Regions from separate parts of the Hydrogenophaga sp. R2 genome, predicted to be linked through region 2. Evidence: riboswitches for the same ligand, from Rfam matches in the RefSeq annotation. Region 2 holds a riboswitch; the other holds the start of a gene.

Region 1 (7,850 bases), 710 kb from region 2:
GAGGCCGGCCGGCTCAAGCCGCTGGCCGACATCCTGCAATCGGTGCAGGCCAGCCACCCCGGACGTCTGCTGGACGTTCAGCTGGTGCCGGGACCGGCCGGCCAGCGCTGGTATGTGCTGCGCCTGATGCAGAAGGACGGCTCGCGCACCGAGGTGCATGTGGACGCCGTCACCGGCCAGGAGGTGGCCACCCCCGCGCGGCGACCGGCCGGCGTGCTGTCCATGACCGAACTGCTGCGGCGCGCCGACGCCCTGCGCGGCGCCACCGTGCTGGAGATCGAGCTCGAATCGGCGCCGGACCAGCGCGCGGTGTACGAGGTGCGCGTGCTGCAGGCCAGCGGCCAGCGCCAGGTGCTGCGGCTGGATGCATACAGTGGCGCGACGCTGGACCTGCCGGTACCCGACCGCAGCGCGGTCGGGCGGCTCATGCCCCTGGCCAGCCTGCTGGAGCCGCTGGAGGCGCGCTATGCCGCCCGCGCGACCGAGCTGGAGTTGCGCCGCGAGCCGTCCGGCCGCCTGTACTACGACATGGCCCTGCTCACGGCGCAGGGTCGCCGCCTGACGCTGCTGGTGGATGCCACCACCGGCCAGATCATCAACGACACCGAGCCTCGCCGATGAAAGTATTGCTGGTGGAAGACGATGTGGCGCTGGCGCGCGGCATGAGCGAGGCCATGTCGCGCGAGGGCATGGTGGTGGAACACTGCCACGACGGCCCCTCGGCGCTGCAACGGGTGCACGACACGGGCGCGCCGGGCGCACCGGGTGCGGTGGACGTGGCCGTGCTCGACCTGGGCCTGCCGGGGCTGGACGGCCTGTCGGTGCTGCGCCAGTGGCGTTCGCGCGGCCGCAGCTTTTCGGTGCTGGTGCTCACCGCGCGGGGGCGCTGGAGCGACAAGCTCGAAGCCTTCCAGGCCGGTGCCGACGACTACCTCACCAAGCCCTTCCTGATGGAAGAAGTGGTCACCCGGCTGCGGGTGCTGCAGCGCCGCCAGGTGGGCCTGCCTCGCCCGGTGGTGCACCAGGGCCCGCTGAGCTACGACACCGTGGCCGCCACCTTCAGCCTGGACGGCCAGCCACTGGTCCTCACGGCGCAGGAGCAGCGCATCCTGGCCCATCTCATCACCCGCCCGGGCGCCCTGGTCACCCGCGACGAACTGGTGCGCCATGTGTATGCCCGCGACTTCGATCCGGACTCCAACAGCCTGGACGTGCTGATCGGCCGCATCCGCCGCAAGCTCGCCCCCCACGCCCTCATCCACACCGAGCGCGGGCGCGGCTACCGGCTGCAGCACGACCATGCCGGCCCCACGCCGGACTGAGCGGCTCAGCCTGGCCGGGCGCCTGACGGTGCTGGGCCTGCTGGCCGCGCTGCTGTGCTCGGGGGCCGCGGGCTGGTGGCTGCGCACCGAGCTGCACACCGTGGTGCTGCGCAGCCTGGAGGGCGAGCTGGCCGACCGGGCCGAACGCATCGAGGCCGAGCTGGTGGCCGACGGCCGCCTGAACGACCCCAGTTTCAGCAGCCAGCTGCTGGAGTTCAACGCCATCTTCTCGGGCTGGTACTGGACCATCGACCACCAGGGCGGGCAGCTGCGTTCGCGCTCGCTGTGGGACGCCACCCTGGCCGTGCCGCGCGACACCGCCGTGCCGGGGCGCTCCGGGCTGCTGCTGCAGGCCCACGGGCCGCGCCAGGAGCGCCTGCTGGTGCTGGAGCAGGACATCGATGCGCTGGGCATGCCGGCCACGCTGCGGGTGTTCGGGCCGATGGACCAGGTGCTGGTCGACCTGGACCGCATCGACCGGGTGCTGCTGCTGGCCCAGGTGCTGTTCCTGCTGGCCGTGGCGGTGGCCACCCGGGTGCAGGCGCGGCTGGGCCTGCGCCCCCTGCAGCGGCTGCAGCGCAGCCTGGGGGCGGTGCGCGAGGGGCGCCAGAAGGCGGTGTCGGACGAACCGGGCTTCGGCCCCGACCTGGACCCGCTGGCCCGCACGCTGGATGCGGTGCTGGAGCGCAACGCCCGGGTGGTGGAACGCGCCCGCCACCAGGCCGCCGACCTCAGCCACGCACTCAAGAAGCCACTGGCCGTGCTCTCGCTCGAAGCGCAGCGCAGCGCACCCGACCCGGCCGCGCTGCAGGCCCAGACCCGCGCCATGGAACGCGTGATCGACCGCCACCTGGCGCGCCTGGCCAGCGGGGCCGGCAGCGTGGAACGCACCGATGCCGGCGCTGCCGTGCGCCAGGTGCTCGCGCTGGTGCAGCGGCTGCACGCGCCACGGGGCCTGGCCTGGACCCTGCAGGCGGACGACGGGGTTTTCTGGAACGGATCGCCGGCCGACCTGGAGGAGATGCTGGGCAACCTGCTGGACAACGCCGGCAAGTGGGCCCGCAGCGCGGTCACCGTGGCGGTGACGCCGGCCGAGGGCGGCATCGTCGTGCGCATCGAGGACGACGGCCCCGGCCTGCCACCGCAGGCCCGCGACGCGGCGCTGCAGCGCGGCCAGCGTTTCGACCAGCAGGCCGAAGGCCATGGTCTGGGACTGGCCATCGTGAGCGACATTGCCGACACCTACGGCGGCAGTCTGAGCCTGGAAACCGCCCCGGCCGGCGGGCTTTGTGCGGTGCTGCAGCTGCCCTGAACTACACTTCGCCTCGCTCCGGGGTGCACGGACCGCAAGGTCCGGCGCTGAGACGGCATCTGCCGAACCCGTGAACTTGATCCGGTCAGTACCGGCGTAAGAAGAGCGCATGCCCTCCCGGGCATGTGGATGTGGTCCCGTCTGCGCGACGGGCCGCTCCACGGTCGGGCGGGTGGACCTCCGGAGCACCTTTGCCACCGCGTCGTCCACCCAGGAGCCCACCATGAACGCACCCGACCGCTTCCCCGTCGATGGCCCCGCCATCAGTCGCGAGCCCTTCCCGCAGTCCCGCAAGATCTTCGTGCCTGGCCAGCAGCCCGGCGTGCAGGTGCCCATGCGCGAGATCGCGCTCACCAACGGCGAACAGGTGGTGGTGTATGACACCTCCGGCCCCTACACCGACCCGTCGGTGAACATCGATGTGCGGCGGGGCCTGCCGCCGGTGCGGGCAGCCTGGGTCAACGCGCGCGGCGACACCGAAGCCTATGCCGGGCGCACGCCCCAGCAGCTCGACGACGGCGTGCGCGGCGAAGCACCCGACGCAGTGCAGCTGCAGCGCATGGCCGCCCTGCGCGAACAGGCCGCCGGTCTGCAACGCACCCCGCGCCGCGCCCGCAGCGGCGCCAACGTGACCCAGATGCACTACGCACGCCAGGGCATCGTCACGCCGGAGATGGAGTACATCGCCATCCGCGAGAACGGCCGGCGCGAATGGATGCAGCAGTACCTGGGCGATACCGCCCGCGAGGCTCGCTTGCGCGGCGACCCGCGCGGCGCGAGCATCCCCGATGTCATCACCCCCGAGTTCGTGCGCGACGAGGTGGCACGCGGCCGGGCCGTGATCCCGGCCAACATCAACCACACCGAGCTGGAGCCCATGGTCATCGGCCGCAACTTCAAGGTGAAGATCAACGCCAACATCGGCAACTCGGCGGTCACCTCCAGCATCGAGGAAGAGGTGGAAAAGCTGGTCTGGTCCATCCGCTGGGGTGGCGACACGGTCATGGACCTGTCCACCGGCCGCCACATCCACACCACGCGCGACTGGATCGTGCGCAACAGCCCGGTGCCCATCGGCACCGTACCCATCTACCAGGCACTCGAAAAGGTGGGTGGCGTCGCCGAAGACCTGAGCTGGCCGCTGTTCCGCGACACGCTGATCGAACAGGCCGAACAGGGGGTGGACTACTTCACCATCCATGCCGGGCTGCGGCTGGCCTTCATCCACCTCACCGCGAACCGGCGCACCGGCATCGTCAGCCGGGGCGGCTCCATCCTGGCCAAGTGGTGCATTGCCCACCACCGCGAGAACTTCCTGCACACGCACTTCGAAGAGATCTGCGAGATCATGAAGGCCTACGACGTGACCTTCTCGCTGGGTGACGGCCTGCGACCCGGCTCGCAGGCGGATGCCAACGACGAAGCCCAGTTCGCCGAACTGCGCACCCTGGGCGAGCTCACACAGATCGCCTGGAAGCACGATGTGCAGACCATGATCGAAGGCCCCGGCCATGTGCCCATGCACCTGATCCAGGCCAACATGGACGAGCAGCTCAAGCACTGCCACGAGGCACCCTTCTACACGCTGGGGCCGCTCACCATGGACATCGCCCCGGGCTACGACCACATCGCCAGCGCCATCGGCGCGGCCATGATCGGCTGGATGGGCACGGCCATGCTGTGCTACGTCACGCCCAAGGAACACCTGGGCCTGCCCGACCGCGACGATGTGAAGCAAGGCATCGTGGCGTACCGCATCGCAGCCCATGCCGCCGACCTGGCCAAGGGCCACCCTGGTGCCCGCGCCCGCGACGACGCCATGAGCCAGGCCCGATTCGAGTTCCGCTGGCGCGACCAGTTCGCCCTGGGCCTGGACCCGATGACGGCCGAGGCCTACCACGACGAAACGCTGCCCAAGGACGCCTCCAAGGAAGCGCACTTCTGCAGCATGTGCGGCCCCAAGTTCTGCTCCATGAAAATCACCCAGGACGTGCGCGACTACGCGGCTGCCAAGGGTCTGAGCGAACAGCAGGCGCTGAGCGACGGCATGGCGGCCAAGAGCGCCGAATTCCGGGCGGCTGGCGGCGAGTTTTACGTGCCGGTCGGTTCGATCACCCCGCGCAAGGACTGAACCATGGCCCGCATCGGCATTGCCGGCGCCGGCGTGCTGGGCCGGTTGCTGGCCTGGCAGCTGGCGCGCACCGGCCATGAGGTGTGTGTGGTCGATCCGGCGGCCGGGCCACAGGCACCGCCGCTATCGGCCTCGGGCGCAGGGGCCGTGTCGTCCGCGCAGCGGGCCGCCGGCTTCACCGCCGCCGGCATGCTCAGCCCGCTGGCCGAACTCGACCATGCCGATGACCGTATCGCGGCCCTGGGCTGGCGTTCCTTGCCCCTGTGGGCGGCGGTGGCCGAGGCCCTGCCGGCCAACCCACCGCTGCTGCGCTGCCACGGCAGCCTGCTGCTGGCCCACCGCAGCGACCTGGGCAGCGCGCAACGCGTGCTGGCCCGGCTGCAGGCCTCCGCCGGCAAGGATGCAGCGCAGGCCCTGAGCGCCGATGCCCTGCGGGCGCTGGAGCCGGCGCTGGCCAGCGGCCTGCAGGGCTGGCTGCTGCCGGGCGAAGGCCAGGTCATGCCGCGCGAGCTGCTGCAGGCGCTGGCCGAACACGCCGCGGGCGTGCAGTGGCACTGGGGCCGGCAGGCCACCGAGGTGCACCCGGGCGCCATCACCCTGGACGACGGCACCACCCTGCCCTGCGACCTGGCCATCGACGTGCGTGGCCTCGGCGCACGCAGCACCGGCCTCACGCTGCGCGGCGTGCGCGGCGAGATCCTGTGGCTGCACGCGCCCGGTGGGGTGCTGCACCGGCCTGTGCGGCTGCTGCACCCACGCCACCGCATCTACCTGGTGCCCCGACCCGGCGATGTGGTGGCGGTGGGCGCCAGCGAGATCGAGAGTGAGGACCGTTCCCCCATCAGCCTGCGCACCGCCGTAGAGCTGATGAGCGCGGCCCACAGCGTACTGCCCGAACTGGCCGAGGCCCGGTTGCTGCACCACGACACCCATCTGCGTCCGGCCACGCCCGACCACCTTCCGCATCTGCATCACCAGAGCGGCCTGCTGCAGATCAATGGTCTGTTCCGCCACGGCTGGCTGATCGCCCCGGCACTGGTACAGGACGCCCTGTGCATGGCCGGGTTGAGCACCGACGCGCTGCAGCCGGTCCATCCATCCGAAGGAGTCCCCGCATGAACCACCCTGCCCCTGCATTCAACACCGTCGAACTCGACGGCCATCCGCACACCGTGCCCGCCGGCACCACGCTGGCCGATCTGCTGGCCCTGCATGGCACGCCGCCCGATGCGGTGGCCACCGCCGTCAACCAGCGCTTCGTGCCGCGCACCGCGCGGGCCGGCACGGTGCTGGCGGCCGGCGACCGCGTCACCACCTTTGAAGCCATCACCGGAGGCTGACCATGCACCTCGACGATACGCCGCCCCGCGCCGACACCCCCTGGACGGTGTACGGCACCGCACTGCACAGCCGCCTGCTGCTGGGCACCGCCGGCTACCCCTCGCCCGCCGTGCTGGAGGTGGCCCTGCGCGCGGCCGGCACGCAGGTGGTCACCGTGGGCCTGCGCCGGGTGCTGGCCGGCGGTGGCGACAACGGCTTCATCGGCCAGCTGCTGCCCGGCCTGCGCGAGCGCGGCGCGCACCTGCTGCCCAATACCGCCGGCTGCCGCAGCGCCCGCGAGGCCGTTGCACTGGCCCACATGGCGCGCGAGCTGTACGGCACGCACTGGATCAAGCTGGAAGTGGTGGGCGACGAACACACCCTGCAGCCCGACCCCTGGGGCACGCTGGATGCCGCCGCCGAACTGGTGCGCGAGGGCTTTGCGGTGTTCCCCTACTGCACCGACGACCTGGTGAGCTGCCAGCGCCTGCTGGACGCCGGCTGCGAGGTGCTCATGCCGTGGGGGGCGCCCATCGGCTCCGGCCAAGGCCTGCTCAACCCGTGGGCCCTGCGCACGCTTCGCGAGCGGCTGCCCGATGCCACGCTTATCGTCGATGCCGGCATCGGCACCCCCAGCCATGCGGCACAGGCACTGGAGATGGGCTTCGACGCGGTGCTGCTCAATTCGGCCGTGGCCCAGGCCCGCGATCCGGTGGGCATGGCCCGGGCCTTTGCCCACGCGGTAAAGGCCGGGCGCCTGGCCTTCCAGAGCGGCACCCTGACGCCCCAGGCCATGGCCGTGGCCAGCACGCCGGTGGTCGGACGCCCGATGCTGATCGGATGACGCCATGAACCACCCACAGAACCCCTCGCCCACCGTGATCTGGAGCGTGGCTGGCCACGACAGCGGCGGCGGTGCCGGCCTGTCGGCCGACCAGCGCGCGGCCGATGCTTTTGGTGTGCATCTGTGCCCGGTACTGGCCGCCATCACCGCCCAGAGCACAACGGCAGTCACCCGCGTGGCAGCGGTCCCTGCCGATCTGTTCGAAGCCCAGCTCGACACGCTGCAGGCAGACCTGCCACCACGCGCGATCAAGACCGGCCTGCTGGGCGACCCCGACCAGGTGCAGGCGCTGGCCCGGCGCATCGACCGGCTGCGCGAACAAGGCCCGCTGCCGGTGGTGGTGGATCCGGTGCTGCGGGCCACCACCGGCGCCACCCTGGCCGACGACGCGCTCCGGCAAGCCCTGGTGCGCTGGCTGCTGCCCAGGGCCAGCCTGGCCACCCCCAACCGGCGCGAAGCGCTGGCCTTGCTCGGATTACCGCAGACCGATGCCACACCGGCCCCCGCACTCGCGGCTTCACTGCGGGCGCTGGGCGGCGAAGCCGTGCTGATCACCGGCGGCGACGACGGGGGTGATCTGTCGTGCGACTGGCTGGACACGCCACACGCCCGGGGCTGGCTGGCCCTGCCCCGGCTGGACACGCCGCACAACCATGGCACCGGCTGCACACTGGCCAGTGGCGCAGCAGCCGCCATGGCACTCGGCTGGGTGGGCACCGATGCCGCCGTGCTGGGCAAAATGTTGGCCACTCAAGCACTGCGCCACGCCCGGGCCGTAGGCCGCGGCGCCGGCCCGGTGATCGCCACCCGCGGTTTCGGCAGCGATCCCTCGCTGCTGCCGGTGCTCTCCATCGGCGACACCCTGCCACCGTGGGCCACCACGCCGGCCGGGACCACAGAGCGCCCGCAGGGCGTGTACGC
Region 2 (7,850 bases):
CTCCGCCTGAAGCGAGCACGCCATGAGTGCCATCGACCTCTACAACCGCCCCTCGCCCCAGTACGCCGAGCGTGTGCAGCGCGCCATCGCGCTGCTGCGCGAGGCGGCCGCCACCCACCCCCGCCTGACCCAGGCCTCCAGCCTGGGCGTGGAGGACGTGGTGGTGACCCACCTGATCCACCTGGCCGGCATCGACAGCCGCGTGTTCGTGCTCGACACCGGTCGTCTGCACGCCGAGACGCTGGCCCTTATCCCGCAGATCGAGCAACGCTACGGCCTGTCGATCGACCGGTTCCAGCCGGTGCAGGAAGCCGTGGTGCACTTCGTGCAGCAGAACGGCGACGACGCCATGTTCCGCAGCGTCGGCCTGCGCAAGGCCTGCTGCGACATCCGCAAGATGGAGCCGCTCTCTCGCGCCCTCACCGGCATGGACGGCTGGATCACCGGCCTGCGCCGCGAACAGTCGAATGCCCGGGCCGAAGCGGCCGAGATCATCCAGGAGCCGGGCCGCGTGAAGGTGAGCCCCCTGGTGGACTGGACCTGGGGCGATGTCTGGCACTTCGTGGCCGAACACGCCCTGGCCTACAACCCGCTGCACGACCAGTTCTTCCCCAGCATCGGCTGCGAGCCCTGCACCCGCGCCATCAGCGTCGGCGAGGACTTCCGCGCCGGCCGCTGGTGGTGGGAACAGGACAACGCCAAGGAATGCGGCCTGCACGTGCAGCCCGTGGCCAGCGACACCGTCTCGGCCCAGCCGATCTCCCGCACCGACCGGACCCCCGCATGAACGCCCGTACCGAACCCTCCGTGATCCAGACCGCCCTGCAGGCCGACGGCCACCAGCTCAGCAACGCCCACCTGGACGCACTGGAAGAAGAGACCATCTTCATCCTGCGCGAAGTGGCCGGCGCCTTCGAACGCCCGGCCCTGCTGTTCTCCGGCGGCAAGGATTCGCTGGTCATGCTCAAGTGCGCCGAAAAGGCCTTCGGCGCCGGCCGCATCCCGTACCCGCTGCTGATGATCGACACCGGCCACAACTTCCCCGAGGTGACCGACTTCCGCGACCAGCGCGCCCGCGAACTGGGTGCCGAACTCATCGTGCGCAGCGTCGAGGATTCGATGAAGCGCGGCACGGTGCGCCTGGCCCACCCGGGCGAGAGCCGCAACGTGCACCAGTCGGTGACGCTGCTGGAGGCCATCGAGGAATTCCGCTTCGATGCCCTCATCGGCGGTGCCCGGCGCGACGAGGAAAAGGCCCGCGCCAAGGAGCGCATCTTCAGCCACCGCGACAGCTTCGGCCAATGGCAGCCCAAGGCCCAGCGGCCCGAACTCTGGACCCTGTTCAACACCCGCCTGCACATGGGCGAGCACTTCCGGGTGTTCCCCATCAGCAACTGGACCGAACTGGACGTGTGGCAGTACATCGCCCGCGAGAACATCGCCCTGCCCTCCATCTACTACACCCACCGCCGCCAGGTGGTGGACCGCCGCGGCCTGCTGGTGCCGGTGACCGAGCTCACCCCGCCGCGCGACGGCGAGACGGTGGAGGTGCGCGACGTGCGCTTCCGCACCGTGGGCGACATCACCTGCACCTGCCCGGTGGAGAGCACCGCCGCCACGCCGGCCGACATCGTGATCGAGACCCTGGCCGCCGAGGTCAGCGAACGGGGCGCCACCCGCATGGACGACAAGACCAGCGACGCCTCGATGGAAAAACGCAAGAAAGACGGGTACTTCTGATGAGCACGACCGCCACCCCCACGGCCACCCCCGTGGACACCTCCGCCGCCCTGCGCCTGATCACCTGCGGCAGCGTGGACGACGGCAAGAGCACCCTCATCGGCCGCCTGCTGGTCGACAGCAAGGCCGTGCTGCAGGACCACCTGGCCGGCGTGCAGCGCCAGGGCCAGACCGACCTGGCCCTGCTCACCGACGGCCTGTCGGCCGAGCGCGAGCAGGGCATCACCATCGACGTGGCCTACCGCTACTTCAGCACCGAGGCGCGCAAGTTCATCATCGGCGACGCCCCGGGCCACGAGCAGTACACCCGCAACATGGTCACCGCCGCCTCCAGCGCCGATGCCGCCGTGGTGCTGGTGGATGCCACCAAGCTGGACTGGCGCAACCCGCAGCTCGCGCTGCTGCCGCAGACCCGCCGCCACAGCCTGCTGCTGCAGCTGCTGCGCGTGCCGTCGGTGGTGTTCGCCATCAACAAGCTCGACGCGGTGGACGACAGCACCACTGCCTTTGCCCACATCGGCGCTGCGCTGGCGGCCTTCGCCGACCAGGCCGGCATCACCGTGACCGCCACGGTGCCGGTGTCGGCGCTCAAGGGCTGGAACGTGGTCGATGCCGCCGAAACCGCTGGCTGGTGCGGTTACGACGGTCCGACGCTGCTGGAGATCCTGGAGCGCCTGCCGGTCACGGCGGCCGACACCGGCCTGCCCCTGGCCTTTCCGGTGCAGTGGGTCGAGAAGTTCAGCAGCTCGGCCGACACCTCGCAGGGGCGCCGCATCTTCTGGGGCCGCGTGGCCGCTGGTGCCGTGGTGCCGGGCCAGCGCGTGCGCATCGCCCCCAACGGACAGACCGCCACCGTGGCCCAGGTGCTGGACCATGTGCGCCGCCCGGCCGACGTGTCCGCCGGGCACAGCGCCGGCATCGTGCTGGACCGCGAGGTGGACGTGTCCCGTGGTGACTGGCTGATCGATGCCGACGGGCACGATGGCTTCCTGCACAGCCGCGAGATCGCCGCCACCGTGGCCTGGCTGGACGACGAGTCCCTGGTGCCCGGCCGCGTGTACTGGGCGCTGCACGGCCACCGTTGGGTCAAGGCCAAGGTCAAGCGCATCGTGCACCGCCTGGACATCCACACCCTGGCCGAGCAGGACGCCACCGAGCTGGAGCCCAATGCCATCGGCCACATCGAGCTGGCCCTGCAGGAGCCGCTGGCCACCCTGCCCTTTGCCCGCTCGCGCCAGCTCGGTTCGCTGGTGCTGGTGGACACCGCCAGCCACCGCACTGCGGGCGCTGTGCTGGTGCGCTGAAGACCGGCGCCGAACCCCCTAAAATCCGGTTTTCCCCCGAATTCCGCCCACACCATGACCCACGTTGTCACCGAAGCCTGCATCCGCTGCAAATACACCGACTGCGTCGATGTCTGCCCCGTGGACTGCTTCCGCGAAGGCCCGAACTTCCTCACCATCGACCCGGACGAGTGCATCGACTGCGCGGTCTGCATCCCCGAGTGCCCGGTGAGCGCCATCTACGCCGAGGAAGACCTGCCCAAGGACCAGGTGCACATGACGGCCATCAACGCCGAACTGGCCCGCCTGCCCGGCTGGAAGAGCATCACCAAGCGCAAGGCGCCCCTGCCGGACGCCGACGACTGGAAAGACAAGACCGGCAAGCTGGACCAGCTGATCCGCTGAAGGCCATGACCGGCGCACCCATCGAGACCGATGCGCTGGTCATCGGCGCAGGTCCGGTGGGCCTGTGGCAGGTGTTCCAGCTGGGGCTGCAGGACATCCGCTGCCATGTGATCGACGCGCTGCCCCGGGGCGGCGGTCAGCCCGCCGAGCTCTACCCCGGCAAACCCATCTACGACATCCCCGGCCTGCCGGTGTGCAGCGGCCAGGAACTGATGGACCGGCTGCAGCAGCAGGTGCGGCCCTTCGCCCCCAGCCTGCACCTGGGCCAGACCGTGGCCGCGCTCTCGGCGCGCGACGACGGCCGCTTCGACGTGCACACCTCCGCCGGCACCGCCTTTCTGGCGCGCAGTGTGTTCATCGCCGCTGGCGTGGGCGCCTTCCAGGCCCGCCCGCTCAAGCTCGACGGCATCGAGGCTTTCGAGGGCCGCCAGGTGTTCCACCGTCCGCACGACGCAGAGGCCTTCGCCGGCCAGAACGTGGTGGTGCATGGCGGCGACGAGCACGCGGTGGACTGGGCCCTGCGCCTGGCCGATGCCGCCACGCCGCCCGCCTCCATCACCCTGCTGCACCGCCGCGACGTGTTCCAGGCCGACGAGCCCAGCCTGGCCCTGCTGCAGACCCTGAGCGAACAAGGTCGCATCCGGCGCTGCATCGGCCAGCCGCTGGGCCTGCAGGTGCAGGACGGCCGGCTCACCGGCATCGAACTCGTCACCCCCGACGACCGCACCGTGGTGCAGCCGCTGGACACGCTGCTGGTCTGCCTGGGCCTGTCGCCGCGCCTGGGGCCGATCGCCGACTGGGGCCTGGCCATGGAGCGCAAGCAGCTGGTGGTGGACACCGCCGGCTTCGAGACCAGCGTGCCCGGCATCCATGCCGTGGGCGACATCAACACCTACCCGGGCAAGAAGAAGCTCATCCTCTGCGGCTTCCACGAGGCCACGCTGGCCGCCTTCGCCGCCGCTGCCCGGCTGTTCCCCGAGCAGCGCACGCTGCTGCAGTACACCACCACCAGCCCCAAACTCCACCGGCTGCTGGGGGTGAGCGGCTGAACTAGAATCACGCCCGCACTTCAAGAGTGGGGTGCATCCGCTAGGGGTGTTGCGGCCGACAGGCCGCGACTGAGAAAGTCCCTTTGAACCTGATTGAGGTAATCCTCGCGCAGGGAAGCAAAAGTCAGCACCGCATGCCGGCGTCCGCCCGTGCCCTGTGGTGCCGGCCCAGCCCACCTGCCATGACCCGTCCTCCCGGACACACGATATGGCACAACCCGACCACCACTCCCCCCGCCCGCGGCAACCCGCGGCGCTGTCCTTCATCAGCCTGGCCTGTCTGGCCGCACTGCATGCCCCGGCCCATGCCCAGAGCGCCGAGGTGACGCTGCCCGCGGTCACCATCCGCAGCGCCCCCAGCACCGCCCCGGCCGACGTGACCGGCTTCGGCGACCAGCCGGCCGCCAGCGTGCCCATCAGCACCACCGTGATCGACAGCCGCACCATCAGTGACGTCGGCGCGCGGCGCATCAGCGACCTCTACCAGCTCGACGCCTCGGTGAGCGACGCCTACAACGCCGTGGGCTACTACGACTACGCCAGCGTGCGCGGCTTCGTCATCGACAACACCTACAACTTCCGCCGCGAAGGCCTGCCCATCAGCGCCGAGACCAGCCTGCCCCTGGACCACCTGCAGCGGGTGGAACTGCTCAAGGGCACCAGCGGCATCCAGGCCGGCACCAGCGCACCGGGCGGCCTGATCAACCTGGTGGTCAAGCGGCCCACGGCCCAGCCGCAACGCAGCTTGCGCACCGAAGTGAACGAAGACGGCAACGCCCTGGTCCACCTGGACATGAGCGGACGCGCCGCCGACGGCGACCTGGGCTGGCGCCTGAACATCGCCGGTGAACGCCTGAACACCGAAGCCCAGGGCACCGAAGGCAAACGGGGCCTGCTGGCCCTGGCCATGGACGCCCGCCTCTCGCGCGACAGCCTGCTCGAAGGCGAGTTCGAGATCAGCCGCCGCCGCCAGGCCACCGTGCCCGGCCTGAGCCTGCTGGGCACCGCCCTGCCCCCGGCCGATCCGCGCATCAACATCAACAGCCAGCCGTGGTCGCAGCCGACCGACTTCCGCAACTTCAGCGGCAGCCTGCGCTTCACCCAGGCCATCAACAGCCAGTGGAACTGGCAGGCGCAGCTGGGCACACAGCGGCTCAAGACCGACGACTACCTGGCCTACCCCTACGGCTGCAGCGCCGAAGGCAACTTCGACCGCTACTGCAGCAACGGCGACTTCGACCTCTACGACTACCGCAGCGAGAACGAGCGGCGCACCACGAACGCCGCGCAGTGGCGCATCAACGGCGACGTCGAGGCCGGCGGCCTGCGCCACAAGGTGAGCGCCGGCGTGCTGGTCAGCCGCTTCACCCTGCGCGGCCAGACCCGCGCCAACGACTCGGGCTTCATCGCCGGCGGCAACCTGTTCACCCTGCCCGCCCTGGCACCGAACCCGCAGATCGTCGACCCCTTCACCAACCGCACCGAGCGCAGCACCGAGTGGTTTGCCACCGACCACATCGAGTGGTCACCCGCCCTGCACACCTGGCTGGGCCTGCGCCACACCCGGCTGGAGCGCGACAGCGCCCGCACCGGCAACGATCCTCGCGCCACCAGCTACCAGGACCACTTCACCACCCCGTGGCTGGCCGCCACCTTCAAGCTCGACGAGCAGCGTACGGCGTATGCCAGCTGGGGCCAGGGTGTGGAATCCGAAGTGGCGCCGGGCCGGGCCCGCTACACCAACCAGGGCCAGGCCCTGCCGCCGCTCAAGAGCCGGCAGTGGGAGATGGGCCTGCGCTCGGCCAGCGACAGCGCCCGCTGGAACCTGACCTACTTCCGCATCGACCGCCCCCTGAGCGGCGACCAGCCCGCCTGCAGCGGCACGCCCAACAGCTGCACCCGCGTGATCGACGGATCGGCCCGCCACCAGGGCCTGGAACTCGGCGGCGGCCGCACCGCCGGCCTGTGGGACTACAACGCCAGCCTCACCTGGATCGACGCCGAGCGCCTGGGCAGCACCATCAACCCCACGCTCAACGGCCTGCGCCCCACCAACGTGCCGCGCTGGGTGCTGCGCAGCAACGTGAGCCGCGCCATCGAATCGGTCCCCGGCCTGAAGGCCAGCGCCCATCTCAGCCACGAAGGCCGGCGCGCCATCACGCCGGACAACCAGCTCGAACTCGGTTCGTGGACCCGGGTCGATGCCGCACTGCGCTACGACACCCGCGTGCAGGGCCGCCCCGCCAGCTGGGTGCTGGCCGTGGACAACGTGTTCAACCGCCGCTACTTCCAGGAAGCGCCGTTCCAGTACGAACACATCTACCTGTTCCCGGCCGCGTCCCGCACGCTGCGCGTGGCCTTCGAGACACAATTTTGAGAAAGTTGAACGTCGCTTAGAAAACCGAAAAAATGACGCTATAATTTGAGGCTGTTCCCTGATAGCTCAGTCGGTAGAGCGACGGACTGTTAATCCGCAGGTCCCTGGTTCGAGTCCAGGTCGGGGAGCCAGAAATTCAAAAGCCCTTGCAGCGATGCAAGGGCTTTTTTCTTGCCCGCTGTGCCAGCAGCCAGCGCAGGCTCAGAGCGCCCGCAGCTTTTCCACCAGGTTGGCCATGCGGATGGGCTTGCTCACGAAGTCGTCCATGCCGGCGGCCAGGCAGGTGTGGCGGTCTTCTTCGCGGGCGTTGGCGGTCATGGCAATGATGGTCACGCGCGGGCGCTGCTGCTCGGCCTCTTCGGCGCGGATGCGCCGCGTGGCTTCCAGGCCGTCAAGCACCGGCATCTGCATGTCCATCAGGATCAGATCGAAGCCGCCACGCCGCGCTGCCTCGACGGCCTGCCCACCATCGGCCGCCACCTCCACCGTGTGGCCGCTCTTGGTCAGCATGATCTGGGCCACCTTCTGGTTCACCGGGTGATCCTCGGCCAGCAGGATGCGCAGCGAGCTGCCGGCCGAGTCGGGTGTGGCAGCGGCGCGGGGGGTGGCAGGCACGGTGGCGGGAACATGGGGCGGGATGCTCATGGCGGGTGCTTCCTGGACAGCGGTCGGCCCTGAGGATAGCGGCACTGCCACCACGGGCAGACGCACCCGGAAGGTGGTCCCTTGTCCCACGGTGCTGTCCAGGCCGATGGTGCCGCCCAGCAGCGTGCACAGGCGGTGGCAGATGGACAGGCCCAGACCGGTGCCGCCGAACTGGCGCGTGATGCTGCCGTCGGCCTGGCTGAAGGGTTCGAAGATCAGCGCCTGCTTCTCCGGTGCGATGCCGATGCCGGTGTCGACGATGTCGAGTGCCAGCGTGAGCGCATCGGGCGACGGACCTTTGACGGGATGGATGCGCAGCGTCACCCCGCCCTGCGCGGTGAACTTGATGGC

What was found. Region 2 has a riboswitch for thiamine pyrophosphate ahead of WD026_RS03670 (TonB-dependent siderophore receptor). Riboswitches for the same ligand answer to the same signal wherever they lie in the genome.
Region 1: linked by a shared signal. The riboswitch ahead of thiC (phosphomethylpyrimidine synthase ThiC) and the one ahead of WD026_RS03670 (TonB-dependent siderophore receptor) in region 2 are both predicted to bind thiamine pyrophosphate.

What each region holds. Positions count from the first base shown of each region.
Region 1 is NZ_JBBHZN010000001.1:36,475-44,324, reverse strand. It holds gene WD026_RS00200 (PepSY domain-containing protein) at 1-621, shown strand, start outside; gene WD026_RS00195 (response regulator transcription factor) at 618-1,322, shown strand; gene WD026_RS00190 (sensor histidine kinase) at 1,300-2,634, shown strand; TPP riboswitch at 2,644-2,754, shown strand; gene thiC (phosphomethylpyrimidine synthase ThiC) at 2,858-4,765, shown strand; gene WD026_RS00180 (FAD-dependent oxidoreductase) at 4,769-5,884, shown strand; gene thiS (sulfur carrier protein ThiS) at 5,881-6,105, shown strand; gene WD026_RS00170 (thiazole synthase) at 6,108-6,929, shown strand; gene thiD (bifunctional hydroxymethylpyrimidine kinase/phosphomethylpyrimidine kinase) at 6,934-7,850, shown strand, end outside.
Region 2 is NZ_JBBHZN010000001.1:750,434-758,283, reverse strand. It holds gene WD026_RS03700 (DUF934 domain-containing protein) at 1-10, shown strand, start outside; gene WD026_RS03695 (phosphoadenylyl-sulfate reductase) at 23-787, shown strand; gene cysD (sulfate adenylyltransferase subunit CysD) at 784-1,740, shown strand; gene WD026_RS03685 (sulfate adenylyltransferase subunit 1) at 1,740-3,044, shown strand; gene fdxA (ferredoxin FdxA) at 3,099-3,428, shown strand; gene WD026_RS03675 (NAD(P)/FAD-dependent oxidoreductase) at 3,434-4,477, shown strand; TPP riboswitch at 4,510-4,610, shown strand; gene WD026_RS03670 (TonB-dependent siderophore receptor) at 4,686-6,854, shown strand; tRNA gene WD026_RS03665 (tRNA-Asn) at 6,910-6,985, shown strand; gene WD026_RS03660 (ATP-binding protein) at 7,056-7,850, opposite strand, start outside.